DNA from 2 places in the Enterobacter cloacae complex sp. 394F7 genome. Region 2 is predicted to be linked to the other one. Evidence: predicted binding sites of a transcription regulator. Region 2 holds the regulator's gene; the other holds the start of a gene.
The links. The regulator PurR, encoded in region 2, represses purine synthesis genes. The targets are predictions, from matches to a motif close to CANGCAAACGTTTGCNTG.
Positions count from the first base shown of each region.

Region 1 (7,762 bases), on a different contig from region 2:
CCAGCAGTTTAGGCGCAACGTAGACAATCAGTTCATCGACCAGACCTGCCTGGAGCAGTGCGCCTGCCAGCGTCGGGCCGGCTTCCACCCAGATGCTGTTCACCTGCTGCTTACCCAGCAGCATCATCAGCACCACGAGATCCAGATGACCGTTGTGCTCCGGCACCATAATGCTGCGCACGCTTTCCGGCCAGTCGCGTGAATCTTCCTTTGTGCGGGCAATCCAGGTTTCACCGGGCTGCTGCACAATGCGGTGTTCAGGCGTGACGCGGTTCTGGCTATCAATGACAATACGCAGCGGCTGACGCAGGTTTTCCTGCGGATACAGCACCTGGGTATCGGCATTCAGTTCGTTCCAGCGCACGGTCATGGCCGGATCGTCCGCGAGAACCGTTTCACTGCTGGTGAGGATAGCATGGCTTTGCGCACGCAGATGTTGCACATCGCGCCTTGCCTGCGGCGAGGTGATCCACTGACTTTCGCCATTCGCCATCGCCGTGCGGCCATCCAGTGAGGCGCCCAGCTTGAGCTGAATATACGGGAACCCGGTACGCATACGCTTCAGGAAGCCTTTGTTAATCGCTTCCGCGTCCTGCATCATCAGGCCGTGGCTAACATCGATCCCTTCCTGCTGCAGACGGTACAGACCACGTCCGGCCACCTGGGGATTAGGATCCTGCATCGCAGCGACAACGCGCGACACTCCCGCCGCAATCAGCGCTTCACAGCATGGCGGCGTGCGCCCGTGATGGCTGCACGGCTCAAGCGTCACGTAGGCCGTAGCCCCACGCGCTTTTTCACCCGCCATACGCAGGGCATTCACCTCAGCATGGGGCTCGCCCGCGCGGTAGTGGAAACCTTCGCCCACGATCTCGCCATCTTTAACAATGACGCACCCGACGTTGGGGTTAGGATGGGTGGTAAATCGACCGCGCTGCGCCAGCTTCATGGCGCGCGCCATGTACATCTCATCCTGCATGGACTCAATCCTGTAAGCGGGCGATCTCTTCGCCAAACTCTTTGATATCTTCGAAACTGCGGTAGACAGAGGCGAAGCGGATATAGGCAACCTTATCGAGCTTTTTCAACTGCTCCATCACCAGATTGCCGATCATCTTGCTGGGCACTTCACGTTCACCCAGACCACGAAGGTAAGATTTAATGTGGTTTAACGCCATTTCGACGTCATCCGCGCTGACGGGGCGTTTTTCCAGCGCTTTGAGCATTCCGCTGCGCAGCTTCTCTTCGTTAAACGGCTCGCGCACATCGTTACTTTTTACCACGCGCGGCATGACCAGCTCTGCCACCTCAAAGGTCGTGAAACGCTCGTTACATACCAGACACTGCCGACGGCGGCGTACGGAAGACCCTTCGCCCACAAGACGAGAATCGATGACTTTGGTATCCACAGCGGAGCAGAATGGGCAATGCATACGGTATCCCTGTTATCTGGTTAACTGACTTTCATTTTACCCTGAACTGGCCTGACAACAAAGGAAGAGCTTTTTGAGACAAAGGATCTATGTCTGTCGGGATGATGCTGGCTACCATTACGGTGATCCGTTATTTCAAGGAATTAAACGCAATGACAAGACGTTACCTGAAAATTCTGCTGGTGGGGAGCCTCTTCACCCTTAGTGCCTGTGCACAGCAAACCGAAGTCCGCCAGATGAAACAGAGCGTGAATACGCTCAATACGGCAATGGACAAACTGAACAAAGAGACCGTGAAGATCACCCAGCAAAACGCGCTGAATGCAAAATCCACCAGCGGAGTGTATTTGCTGCCGGGGGCCAACACCCCTGCCCGTCTCAACAGCCAGGTTGGCACGTTAAAAATGTCGCTGGTGAATGTGGCGGCAAATGCGGATGGTACTCGCGCAACATTACGCATTCAGGGTGAGTCCAACGATCCGCTGCCAGCCTTTAGCGGCACCGTCGAGTGGGGCCAGATCCAGGGCACCACCGAGAATTACCAGGAGGTGAACGTGAAGAATCAGCTCTTCACCGCCCCGGCCAGTGTTTTAGCGCCGAGTGATGTGGATATTCCGCTTCAGTTAAGCGGCCTTACGCCCGATCAGTTAGGCTTTATCCGCATTCACGACATCCAACCCGCCGCGCAGTAACCCCCCTCCTTTTGAGCGGAGTGAAATGTCACTCCGCTAACATTTACATTTCGTATGGATTGGCAACATAAATGATTGCCGCTACAATCCCGGCCGTTTAAAGTACGCAAACGTGAACGCAATCGATTACGCGTGTGAGAGATATGTGAAACAACACATATTTTTGTGAGCAAGGATTCCTATAATAGGCTCCGCAGAAACACGAAATATTTAGAAACGCAATTCGCGCATTTTTCACTCCCGGAAGGGAATTTCAATCAGTGGCATGATTATGAAAAAAACATTACTCGCAGCCGGCGCCGTGCTGGCATTGTCCTCCTCTTTCACTGTTAACGCAGCGGAAAACGATAAACCACAATACCTCTCCGACTGGTGGCACCAGAGCGTTAACGTGGTCGGCAGCTACCACACCCGTTTCGGACCTCAGATCCGTAACGATACCTACCTGGAGTACGAAGCGTTCGCCAAGAAAGACTGGTTTGATTTCTACGGCTATATGGATGCACCGGTCTTCTTCGGTGGTAACACCGACGCAAAAGGTATCTGGAACCACGGTTCCCCACTGTTCATGGAGATCGAGCCGCGCTTCTCTATTGATAAACTGACTGGTACCAGCCTGGCGTTTGGTCCGTTCAAAGAGTGGTATTTCGCGAACAACTATATCTACGACATGGGCCGTAACAAGTCCGGTCGCCAGAGCACCTGGTATATGGGTCTGGGTACCGACATCGACACGGGCCTGCCAATGAGCCTGTCTCTGAACGTGTACGCTAAGTATCAATGGCAGAACTACGGTGCCGCGAACGAAAACGAGTGGGATGGTTACCGTTTCAAAGTGAAATACTTTGTGCCAATCACCCAGCTGTGGGGCGGCAACCTGAGCTATATCGGCTTCACCAACTTTGACTGGGGTTCCGATCTGGGCGACAACGACTTCCGCGATCTGAACGGTAAGAAAGCGCGCACCAACGACTCCATCGCCTCCAGCCACATCCTGGCGCTGAACTACGATCACTGGCACTACTCTGTTGTTGCGCGTTACTGGCACAACGGTGGACAGTGGAACGACGACGCCAGCCTGAACTTCGGCAACGGCGACTTCAGCGTCCGTTCTACCGGTTGGGGTGGTTACCTGGTAGTGGGTTACAACTTCTAATCGTGTGATTGTTGCCGGGTGGCGCTGACGCTTACCCGGCTACAAAACCTGTGCGGGCTGCCTCTCCCCGTGGCTTGTTACTGCTTCACCTTGCGCAAAAAATCCGCCAGCGATCGGTCTGCACTCTCACTAAAGCGCCTTTCCGTAAGGACAATTTTGAGGCATCTGTCGAGACGGAAACAGCGATAGTCATCGCGCAGTTCACACCATGACGCCAGTAGCCAGCGTTCTCCCCAGAAAAACAGCCCCAGCGGCTGAACCTCACGCGTTGAAAATTGCCCCGCTTCGTCACGATAATGCAGCACGAGCACGCGCTGGGCCGAGATCGCCTGATGTATGACATCAAAATCACTGCGGGAGTGGCTTTTCATGCCAAAATCCGGGGCGTAGATCCGCGTCTGCTCTGCCTTTCGGCGGCTCTCTTCGGGCAGGATCGCGAGCACTTTCTCCTGTGCCGACTCCAGTTCGCGCGACAGCGACTCCCCGCCCCAGGTGGTAAGCAGACGAATAGCCACGATCAGCGCCTCAGACTCCTTGTTTGTCAGCATCAGCGGCGGCAGGTCAAACCCCGACATTAGCCGGTAACCGCTCCCCGCTTCGCCCTCCACCGGCACGCCGGAAAGCGACAGGTCGCGGATATCGCGGTACACCGTGCGCTCAGAAACGCCCAGCCTGTCCGCAAGATGCGCTGCCGTTGTCAGACGTCGGCCCCGCAGGATCTGTACTATCTGAAACAAACGGTCAGCGCGTCGGGTCATTTTTGCATACGCTCTCAGGCAGGTTGATGAAGGCCGACGCGATTACCTTCGCTGTCGGTAAATAAAGCAATAGTACCAATACCGCGCGGTAACTCCAGCGGGCCAAACACGCACTCGCCGCCCGCAGAGGCAATGCGATCGAGCGTTGCTGTCAGATTGTCAGTATGCAGGTAGATAATGGCCCCCTGCACCGAGGGAATAATCCCCTCAAATTTTGCCAGCGCGCCGCCGGTGGCCGGATCCTCATGCGGGAATACCGCCAGCTCGGCGCTGTCCATTTTCTCGCGCCTCAGTGAAACCTGCATCACCGGCTCATAAAATTTGATGGCGCGATCCATATCCGCGACCGGAATCTCAAACCAGTTAATCACACTTTTCATACATCCTCCTGCCTCTTGTTTGGGTTCAACAGGAGTCTACGACAGGGCTCCTGACAGCATACTGTCAGGAGTGTTTGTCAGGAGCAGATAAAAAAAATCCCGGTCAACAGACCGGGATTTCGATAACGCGATAAACGTCTTACGGCAGAATAGACGGCTGATCCGCCCCTTCTTTCTCGACTTTCTGCTGGAGCAGGTGCTCGCGCTTCATGCCAAGTTTCAGTGCCAGAGCGGACGCCACGTAGATTGACGACGCAGTACCGATAGAGACACCGATCAGCATGGTCAGCGAGAAGCCTTCCAGCACCGGACCACCGAAGAGATACAGCATCAGGATCACCATCAAGGTGGTACCGGATGTGATCAAGGTACGGTGCAGCGTCTGGGTCAACGACACGTTAAAGATTTCGTACGGCGTACCGCGACGGATCTTACGGAAGTTTTCACGAATACGGTCAGATACCACGATACTGTCGTTCAGGGAGTAACCGATAACGGACATCAGGGATGCCACAATTGTCAGGTCAATCTCAATATGGAACAGAGACAGTACGCCCATGGTGATCACCACGTCGTGCGCCAGTGCGATAACCACACCCGCCGCCAGTCGCCACTCAAAGCGGAAACCGACGTACACCAGGATGGAGATCAGCGCCACCAGCAGCGCCATCGCACCGGTTTGCGCCAGGTCCGCACCCACGCTCGGGCCGACGAACTCAATACGCTTAACCGTGGCGTTCTGGCTGGTTGTTTCGTTAATCACGCTAACAACCTTGCTGCCCAGTTCCTGGCTGCCGTTGGCATCGTGTACCGGCGGCATACGCACCATGATGTCGCGGCTGCTGCCGAAGTTCTGCAGCAGCGGCTCTTCAAAGCCCGCTTTCTGCAGTGACTGACGCATCTGGTCCATATCGACCGGTTTTTCCAGGGTGATTTCAATCACCGTACCACCGGTGAAATCCAGACCCCAGTTAAAGCCTTTTACGCCCATAACGACGATGGACAGAATCAGCAGTAAACCTGAAATGCCGAAGGCCCAGTAGTCCCAGCGCATAAAGTCCCAGACTTTACGGCCGTGGTTCAATTGTTCAACAGTATATTCCTGTGCCACAACGCACTCCTCAGATAGACAGCTTTTTAACGCGCTTGCCGCCGTACAGCAGGTTCACGATGGCACGGGTGCCGACAATAGCAGTAAACATTGACGTTGCAACACCGATACCGGTGGTAATCGCAAAGCCTTTGATTGCGCCAGTCCCCACTGCATACAGGATAAGAACCTTGATCAGTGTTGTTACGTTCGCATCGAAGATGGAGCTGAACGCGCCTTTATAGCCTTCATCAATCGCCTGCTGAACAGAGCGACCGTTGCTCAACTCTTCTTTGATACGTTCGTTAATCAGTACGTTGGCGTCGACCGCCACCGCAAGGGTCAGAACGATACCCGCAATCCCCGGCATGGTCAGCGTCGCCCCTGGCAGCAGGGACATAATGCCGATGATCAGCACCAGGTTCGCGATCAGCGCGGAGGTGGCAATCAGACCAAACTTCTTATAGAAGAAGATCATGAAGAGGATAGAGACCGCCAGACCGGCCAGACACGCTTCCAGCCCCTGCTGGATGTTTTGCATACCCAGAGTTGGACCAATGGTGCGTTCTTCAACAATCTGAATTGGCGCAATCAGCGCACCGGCACGCAGCAGCAGAGAGAGCTGACGCGCTTCGTTCGGGTTGTTGATACCAGTGATACGGAAGCTGTTACCCAGACGAGACTGGATATTGGCGATGTTAATCACCTCTTCCTCTTTCACCAGCACCGCACGGCCGTTAGCGTCTTTCTTACCGCTGTCTTTGTACTCCACGAACAGGGTCGCCATCGGTTTACCGATGTTGTCCTTGGTGAAGTTAGACATGATGTTACCACCCGCGCTGTCCAGCGAGATGTTAACCTGCGGCTGGTTGTACTCGTCCTGGCTGGAGGTGGAGTCGGTGATATGGTCACCGGTCAGGATCACGCGTTTGTACAGCACAACGGGCTGACCTTCGCGGGTCTCTTTCACTTCCGAGTCACCCGGAATACGGCCAGAAGCGGCAGCAGACTGGTCAACGTTGGTGTTCACCAGACGGAATTCCAGCGTTGCAGTGGCGCCCAGAATCTCTTTCGCGCGCGCGGTGTCCTGAATACCCGGCAGTTCTACAACGATACGGTCAGCACCCTGACGCTGCACCAGCGGTTCAGCCACGCCCAGTTGGTTTACACGGTTGCGCAGAATGTTGATGTTCTGCTGAACGGCATATTCACGCGCTTCTTTCAGACGGGCGTCGGTCATTACCGCGCGCAGCTGGTTGCTGCCCTGAGCGGTGATCACCAGGTCACGGTGACGTTGGGTCAGGTAATCTACAGCCTGATCGCGCGCCGCACTGTCGCGGAACGTGATGCTCATACCGTAGTTATCTTCTTTACGAACGGTGGTATACGCGATGCCTTTTTCACGCAGATCGCTGCGCAGGCTATCGATATTCTGTTCCTGCAGTTTGCCCAGCGCGGTATCCATATCCACTTCCATCAGGAAGTGTACGCCGCCACGGAGGTCAAGACCGAGTTTCATTGGCTCTGCGCTCAGCGCAGCCAGCCAACGTGGGGTAGCAGGAGCAAGGTTAAGCGCCACGACGTATTTATCACCCAGCACGCCCATCAGCGCTTCACGAGCGCGGAGCTGCGTGTCGGTGGTGTCGAAGCGAGCAAGAATTGCGCCCTCTTCCAGAGCCACAGACTTAGCGGTAATTTTTTCTTCTTGTAACGTTTTCTGGACCTGGATCAGCGTTTGCTCACTGGCGGCGACACCGCGCGCGCCAGTGATTTGAACAGCCGGATCCTCACCATACAGGTTGGGAAGCGCGTACAGCAGGCCGACGAGAATCACGACGACCAGCATGATGTACTTCCACAAAGGATAACGGTTTAACACGGCAGTTCCCTTTGGGAAAAGTTGGGATTACAGCGCCTTCATGGTGCCTTTCGGCAGAACGGCAGCTACGAAGTCACGTTTGATAACCACTTCAGTGGTGTCGTTCAGGGCGATAGCAATGTAGCCACTTTCAGCCACTTTGGTTACGCGACCGACCAGGCCACCGTTAGTCAGGACTTCATCACCTTTCGCGATGGAGTCCATCAGCTTTTTGTGCTCTTTGGTACGCTTCTGCTGTGGGCGCAGGATCATGAAGTAGAAGATCAGACCGAACACAACCAGCATCAGAATCAGAGACATCGGGCTGCCCTGCGCTGGAGCACCTGTTGCCGCTACCGCATCAGAAATAAAAAAGCTCATTCAAATTCCCTCAT
Region 1 is NZ_JBXWCS010000003.1:298,503-306,264, forward strand. Features, by position in the region: gene ribD (bifunctional diaminohydroxyphosphoribosylaminopyrimidine deaminase/5-amino-6-(5-phosphoribosylamino)uracil reductase RibD) at 1-979, opposite strand, end outside; gene nrdR (transcriptional regulator NrdR) at 984-1,433, opposite strand; gene AC2FAK_RS06295 (SadB/YajI family lipoprotein) at 1,586-2,125, shown strand; gene AC2FAK_RS06300 (nucleoside-specific channel-forming protein Tsx) at 2,397-3,281, shown strand; gene AC2FAK_RS06305 (helix-turn-helix transcriptional regulator) at 3,359-4,039, opposite strand; gene AC2FAK_RS06310 (VOC family protein) at 4,054-4,419, opposite strand; gene secF (protein translocase subunit SecF) at 4,559-5,530, opposite strand; gene secD (protein translocase subunit SecD) at 5,541-7,388, opposite strand; gene yajC (preprotein translocase subunit YajC) at 7,416-7,748, opposite strand.
Region 1: AC2FAK_RS06300 (nucleoside-specific channel-forming protein Tsx) is a predicted target of PurR. The motif match lies at 2,241-2,258, and genes of this name have one in related genera.

Region 2 (7,762 bases):
TTGACACCGCCGCACTGAGTGGCCTGGCGCTGGGACAAACGGTCCTGTCAAAAGCCTGTATTACGGCCGGGATTGAGTTTGACGGCACGCAGGCGCACTCCGCGCTGTATGATACGGAGCGCACCGCAGAGCTGTTCTGTGAAATAGTCAACCGCTGGAAGCGTCTGGGCGGCTGGCCGCTGGCGATGGGCGACAGCGAAGAATAAAAAAAAGCGACCTCTTAAGGTCGCTTTTTTATTTGCGCAGAAAATTACTCTGCGTCCGGCTCTTCGGTTTTGTACTTCGCCGCCGTCTCTTTGATCAGCTGCTGCAGTTCGCCGCGCTGATACATTTCAATCAGGATATCGCAACCGCCAACCAGTTCACCGTCGACCCACAGCTGCGGGAACGTCGGCCAGTTCGCGTATTTTGGCAGCTCAGCGCGGATGTCCGGGTTTTGCAGGATATCAACGTAAGCAAAACGTTCACCACAGGCAGACAGCGCCTGAACCGCTTGCGCGGAGAAGCCACAGCTTGGCAGCTTCGGAGAACCTTTCATATACAGCAGAATTGGGTTTTCAGCGATCTGGCGCTGGATTTTTTCAATAGTGGTGCTCATGTCTTGCTTCCTTTAACTTCTGTTACGGCATTAGTCTGACATTGTAGCGGTTCAGACTGGCATCGGAAAATAACATTTTTGTCACGTATAGCTATTTTATCGCGAGTGGCGAAAAGTTGCATTGTAAATGGTGCTTAACCCTGCGGCAGGCAGGGTTTTGCTTAGGGCGTGAACAATTGTGCGACAAATCGATGAATTTTTTTGCACTTGCTAACGAAACAGGTTTTTAGATTGAAAAATGCTATTAACTTCTCGGGTTTTTATGGATTAGAATCGACGGGCTTTGTAAATCACACGCGGGTATTATTGATGACCTGCATTTATCAGGGGACTGCCCAGTGGCGCGGATAAATAAAATCTCGATCACGCTCTGTGCTTTACTGTTTACATCACTCTCTTTCACGCCAGCGGCAAACGCCTCTCAACAGGCGCGGCACTCTGCTGTGCAAAAAACGCATCTGGCAAAAACCACAGAACGTAAAAAAAAGACTACCAGTAAGAACGAAAAGAAAAAAACAACCGCTCAAACGAAAAAGACCGCCTCCAGCAAATCGAAATCAACATCTTCCCGCACTGCCCTCGCATCGAAACGTAAAGCCTCAAAAACTGCTGCCAACCTCGTAACGGAAAAATGCACCACGCGCAAAGGGCATAAAGCCAAATGCACGAAAGTGACAAAAATTGCCGACGCGCATAAGGTTCGGGTACAGAAAGCGCAAAAAACGGCGATGAATAAGCTGATGGGGCAAATTGGGAAACCGTATCGCTGGGGTGGCACCTCTCCCCGCACCGGTTTTGACTGCAGCGGGCTGGTGTATTACGCCTATAAAGATCTGGTGAAATTCCGCATTCCGCGCACCGCCAATGAAATGTACCACCTGCGCGACGCCGCCCCCGTTAACCGTGGCGAGCTGCAAAATGGCGATCTGGTCTTCTTCCGCACCCAGGGTCGCGGTACGGCTGATCACGTCGGCGTGTATGTGGGTAACGGGAAGTTTATTCAGTCCCCACGAAGCGGTCAGGACATTCAGATCACCTCGCTTAGCGAAGACTACTGGGTGCGTCACTACGTCGGCGCACGCCGCGTCATGACGCCGAAAACCATCCGCTAAACCCTGCCCTGCCGTCACCACGGCAGGGTAAGTTCCTCTTTTGCATACCCTTTCAATTTGCTATCCTGTCCTTGTTGTCTGTGTGGTTATTGGCAACGCAAAATACAATAAGGAGAGAAGCAATGTCGTTCGAATTACCTGCACTACCGTATGCAAAAGACGCCCTGGCACCGCACATTTCTGCGGAAACCCTGGAATATCATTACGGCAAACATCACCAGACCTATGTCACCAACCTGAACAACCTGATCAAGGGCACCGATTTTGAAGGCAAAACGCTGGAAGAGATCGTCCGCAGTTCAGACGGTGGCGTATTCAACAACGCTGCTCAGGTGTGGAACCACACCTTCTACTGGCACTGCCTGGCACCAAATGCTGGTGGCGAGCCGACCGGTGAACTGGCTACTGCGATTAACGCCGCCTTTGGCAGCTTTGCGGAGTTCAAAGCGAAATTTACCGATGCCGCAATCAAAAACTTCGGTTCTGGCTGGACATGGCTGGTAAAAGAGGCCGATGGCAAACTGGCTATCGTCTCCACGTCTAACGCGGGTACACCACTGACCACCAGCGCGACACCGCTGATGACCGTGGATGTCTGGGAACACGCGTACTACATTGATTACCGTAACGCGCGTCCTAACTACCTGGAGCACTTCTGGGCACTGGTTAACTGGGACTTTGTGGCGAAGAACTTCGCCGCGTAAGAGAGACGCAGAAGGGTTTCCCCTTCTGCGTTTTTTTATTCGGCAGCACAGGCCGCTTCAGGCTGTTTACGACCCGACATCATCACTAACAGCAGGCCAAGCGCGGCAATAATGGCCCCCATCACCGGCACAAAGCTGTATCCCAGACCACCCGAAATCACAGCACCGCCCGCTGCGGCACCGAGCGCATTGCCCAGGTTGAACGCACCAATATTCACCGACGATGAAAGACCCGGCGCCTCATGCGCGACGCGCATTACGCGCATCTGCAGCGGCGGAACCACGGCAAAAGTGGCCGCACCCCAGACGACCATCGCAATGGCCGCGCCAAACTCATTACGCGCCAGCCAGGGAATGGCAATCATGATGACAATCAGCAGGGTCAGAAAACCCTTCAGCGTTCCGCTCACGGAGCGGTCAGCAAATTTCCCGCCCAGATAGTTACCAATCGAGAAGCCCACGCCAATCAGCACCAGCATCGCGGTGATAAAGATCGGCGTCGCGTGAGTGATGTCATGCAGCACCGGCGAAATATAGGTGTAAAGGGTAAACATCGCCCCGGCACCCAGCACGGTGGTGAGCAGCGCCGAGAGCACCTGCGGACGCATCAGTACCGACAGCTCTTTACGTACCTCAGGACGCTCACCAGCGCTGCCTTTCGGCAGAGAGAAGAACAACGCCACCATCGCGACAACGCCCAGTACGGCGGTTGCGAGGAACGACATACGCCAGCCAATGACCTCACCCAGCCAGGTGGCCGCAGGAACGCCGCCAATGTTGGCGATGGTCAGGCCCATAAACATGGTTGCCACGGCACTCGCCTGCTTGTGTTTGGGCACCACGCTTGCCGCCACCACCGACCCCAGCCCAAAGAAAGCGCCGTGGTTAAGGCTTGTCAGAATGCGTGACAGCATCAGCGTGGTGTAATCCGGCGAAATGGCGGAGAGCACGTTGCCAAGGGTAAAGATAGCCATCAGGAAAATCAGCGCATTGCGGCGCGCTCGGTGGGAAAGCAACAGCGTCATCAGCGGTGCCCCTACCATCACACCAATGGCATAGGCGCTGATTAACATCCCGGCTGCAGGGATAGAGACGTCCACACCGCGGGCGATAACCGGTAAGAGTCCCATAGGGGAAAATTCAGTGGTGCCAATCCCAAAAGCGCCAATCGCCAGGGCCAGCAGGGGAAAATTGATTTTCATGCGTCAACTCCGGATGCCGTGTCATGTGGTGACACAGAACAAAGAAGCCGAAAGCATGACATCAATCACAAAAAATGAGAAGTTAACAAATTGGCAAAAGATTTTTGCCGGAGATGTAACAATCAGGACGAGCGGGAGAGAGCGAACGCCCCCTCCGCGTAAATCAGTGCAGTGCAGCCGTCAGACCTGCAGCAACAATCAGCGCCAGCACAATAACGGTGGTGAACAGCGAAAACTTCAGATCGGAACTCATCAATTTTTCTCCTTTTAATCCCCCCACGAAAAGTGAGCTTGCTCATTTTTACACAATTTACGTCAAAAATCTTCCAGGATTTAAACGGATAACCACTTTAGCTCTTCCCCTTTTCATCAAGATAGGACAAAATTCCACGCTAAATTTATTAGCGTACCGGCCATTGACCCCCTCCTGACGTCCCGTGTCGTTTTCCTGGCGTGCCGCAATTCAAAATTGCGTGATAAGGGTGAGAGAAGGCAAACGTTTACCTTCAAGGTTTTCAGGAGTTTAGGATATGGTCTGGAGTGACATTTAATGGCAACAATTAAAGACGTAGCAAAACGCGCAAACGTTTCCACTACAACCGTATCACATGTAATTAACAAAACCCGCTTCGTGGCGGAAGAGACGCGCAACGCCGTCTGGGCGGCAATCAAAGAGCTGCACTACTCGCCGAGTGCCGTTGCGCGTAGCCTTAAAGTTAATCACACCAAATCCATTGGTTTGCTGGCGACCAGCAGTGAAGCGGCCTATTTTGCCGAAATCATCGAAGCGGTTGAGAAAAACTGCTTCCAGAAAGGCTATACCCTTATCCTCGGCAACGCGTGGAACAATATTGAAAAACAGCGCGCCTATCTGTCGATGATGGCGCAAAAACGCGTGGATGGCCTTCTGGTGATGTGTTCCGAATACCCGGAATCTGTCCTTTCCATGCTGGAAGAGTATCGTCATATCCCAATGGTGGTGATGGACTGGGGCGAAGCGCGCGCCGACTTTACCGACTCCGTCATCGATAACGCCTTCGAAGGCGGTTATATGGCGGGTCGCTATCTGATTGAACGCGGTCACCGTGAAATAGGCGTGATCCCGGGGCCGCTTGAGCGCAACACCGGTGCTGGCCGTCTGGCCGGGTTTATGAAGGCGATGGAAGAAGCGCTGATCACCGTGCCGGAAAACTGGATCGTGCAGGGCGACTTTGAGCCGGAGTCTGGCTACCGCGCCATGCAGCAGATCGTTTCTCAGCCGCATCGTCCAACGGCGGTGTTCTGCGGCGGGGACATCATGGCGATGGGGGCCCTGTGTGCAGCCGATGAGCTGGGCCTGCGCGTGCCGCAGGATATTTCCGTGATCGGCTATGACAACGTGCGCAACGCGCGCTTCTTCACGCCTGCGCTGACCACCATCCACCAGCCGAAGGACTCCCTCGGTGAAACGGCCTTCAATATGCTGATGGACAGGATCGTCAACAAACGTGAAGAGTCGCAGTCCATTGAAGTTCACCCGCGCCTTATCGAGCGCCGTTCCGTTGCGGATGGTCCATTCCGCGACTACCGTCGTTAATCTCGTGTGGAGCCAGCTAAGCTGGCTCCCGTAGCCATTCCCGGTTAAGCGTTTCGCTGTCTCCCAGATAATCCAGTAGCCATGCCATGGCGGGCGACACATCATTTTGTTGCCACGTCAGGCAGCAGGCCGCATCCGGGAACGGATTCTCCAGCGTCAGCTCGACCCATTCACCGGTATCGATTCTCGGCTTAGCGAAATGGACGGGAACCATCGCGACGCACAGCCCGGCGCTGAGGCAGGTCGCGGAGGATTCCCAGTCCGGCGCTACCACCCGCCGCTGGTTATCAAGAAGCCAGGTAATACGTTTTGGCAACGAGCGCGAGGTATCCTCCAGCACCAGCGACGGCCAGTTGCGCAGCGTGTCGTCACTCAGCGGTCCCTCCAGGGCAGCCAGCGGATGATCGTGTGCCACGACGCATTTCCAGCTCAACATGCCCATATCGCGAAACGCATAGCGCCCCCCGACGGGGATCGCCTGGGTTGCGCCAATCGCCATCTCTGCCCTGCCGTCCGCCAGCGCGTCCCAGACCCCGTTGAATACCTCCTGCGAGACACGAAGTTCAACGTCTGAAAAATGGCGATAGAAATCCACGATCATCTGCCGGGTACGCTCCGGCTTAACGATATTGTCCACGGCGATGGAAAGATGTCCGCGCCAGCCGTTGGCGATCTGCTGGCACTGTTCGCGAGTGATCTGCATTTTTTTGATAACAGAACGCCCTTCTTTCAAAAACCACGCGCCAGCAGGCGTTAATTCCACATCGCGATGCCGCCGTTCGAACAGCGGAACCGCCAGCCACTCTTCAAGCTGCCGCACCGTGTAGCTGATAGCCGAAGGGACGCGGTGCAACTCCTGTGCCGCACCGCTAAAGCTGCCGTTACGCGCGACAGCATCCACCACTTCAAGAGAATAATCTGACCACATTTTCTGCCTGCAAAAAATTTGAATGCAACCGCCAAATATTAGCGTTTCACAACCCGCTTTGCACTCCCTACACTCTGCGCCAGTGTCTACCTGCCTCCTCAAGGAGAATAAAACAATGCAACCCAGGAATGGATTTTTAGTCTGGCTCGGCGGTTTGAGCGTGCTGGGCTTTTTGGCCACCGATATGTACCTGCCCGCGTTTGCGGCGATGCAGGAAGATCTGCAAACGCCAGCCGCGGCCATCAGCGCCAGCCTGAGTTTGTTCCTCGCCGGTTTTGCCATCGCACAGCTGCTCTGGGGCCCGCTCTCCGATCGCTTCGGGCGTAAACCGGTGCTGTTACTGGGCCTGGCCATTTTTGCCGCAGGCTGCCTGGGAATGTTATGGGTACGCGATGCGACCTGGCTGCTGGTGCTGCGCTTTGTTCAGGCCGTCGGCGTCTGTGCCGCGGCGGTAACCTGGCAGGCTCTCGTGACCGACTACTACCCGGCCAACCGTACCAACCGCATTTTCGCCACCATTATGCCGCTGGTTGGCCTGTCACCCGCCCTCGCTCCCCTGCTGGGCAGCTGGATCCTCGCGCACTTTGACTGGCAGGCCATTTTTGCCACGCTGTTTGCCATCACCCTGGTACTGATGCTGCCAGCGTTTGCCCTCAAGCCCGCGCATCAAAAAGAGGTGCATGCTGACGCCAAACCGATCACGTTCCTCTCCCTGCTGAGCGCCAAAGCGTATCGTGGTAACGTCCTGGTCTATGCCGCCTGCTCGGCGAGCTTCTTCGCCTGGCTCACCGGCTCGCCGTTTATTCTGCACGATATGGGGTACAGCCCGGCCGCCATTGGCCTGAGCTATGTCCCGCAGACCATCGCCTTCCTGCTGGGCGGATACGGCTGCCGTGCGGCGCTGCATAAATGGGAAGGCCAGCAGATGCTGCCCTGGCTGCTGGCGCTGTTTGCCTTGAGCGTGGGCGCGACCTGGGCCGTTGGGTTTATTCCAGGCGTCGGTCTGGCGGAAATTTTGATTCCGTTCTGCGTGATGGCGGTGGCTAACGGTGCCATTTATCCTATCGTGGTCGCACAGGCGTTACGTCCTTTCCCGCAGGCGACAGGACGCGCCGCGGCGCTGCAAAATACCCTGCAGCTCGGCCTGTGCTTCCTGGCAAGCCTGGTGGTGTCAGCGCTGATTGCCACCCCGCTGTTAACTACCACCAGCGTGATGCTGGTCACCGTTGCGCTGGCAGGCTTAGGCTATCGCATGCAGTCATCAGCGCATCGTGAGCAGAATGAAGAGGTTCAGAGAGAAACATCACATGCCTGATTACGCGGGGAATTATGCTTAAAGCAATTAATTAGCCAGCTAACAATTTTCTGTTGAATCACCAAATTTTAGGCCTATACTAAATTTGGTTCGATTAATTACGATAAATATTAAGTGTTAACGGGAGCCGGAGTGCTCCCGTTTTACCATGGAAGGCATTTCGGCAAGGGATATCTCCCTTCCTCTGTTCTACGTCGGATACTAGCCTCGCGGTATTTACCGTGAGATTTCTCACAAACCATAAAAAGCGTCTACGCTGTTTGAAGGTTCTGATCACAGTAAGGTGATGGAGAAGCTATGAGTTCATCGTGTATAGAAGAAGTCAGC
Region 2 is NZ_JBXWCS010000004.1:160,687-168,448, reverse strand. Features, by position in the region: gene rnt (ribonuclease T) at 1-206, shown strand, start outside; gene grxD (monothiol glutaredoxin 4) at 251-598, opposite strand; gene AC2FAK_RS07770 (C40 family peptidase) at 937-1,710, shown strand; gene sodB (superoxide dismutase [Fe]) at 1,833-2,414, shown strand; gene AC2FAK_RS07760 (MFS transporter) at 2,450-3,616, opposite strand; gene cydH (cytochrome bd-I oxidase subunit CydH) at 3,780-3,869, opposite strand; gene purR (HTH-type transcriptional repressor PurR) at 4,167-5,192, shown strand; gene punR (DNA-binding transcriptional activator PunR) at 5,209-6,120, opposite strand; gene punC (purine nucleoside transporter PunC) at 6,236-7,435, shown strand; gene cfa (cyclopropane fatty acyl phospholipid synthase) at 7,733-7,762, shown strand, end outside.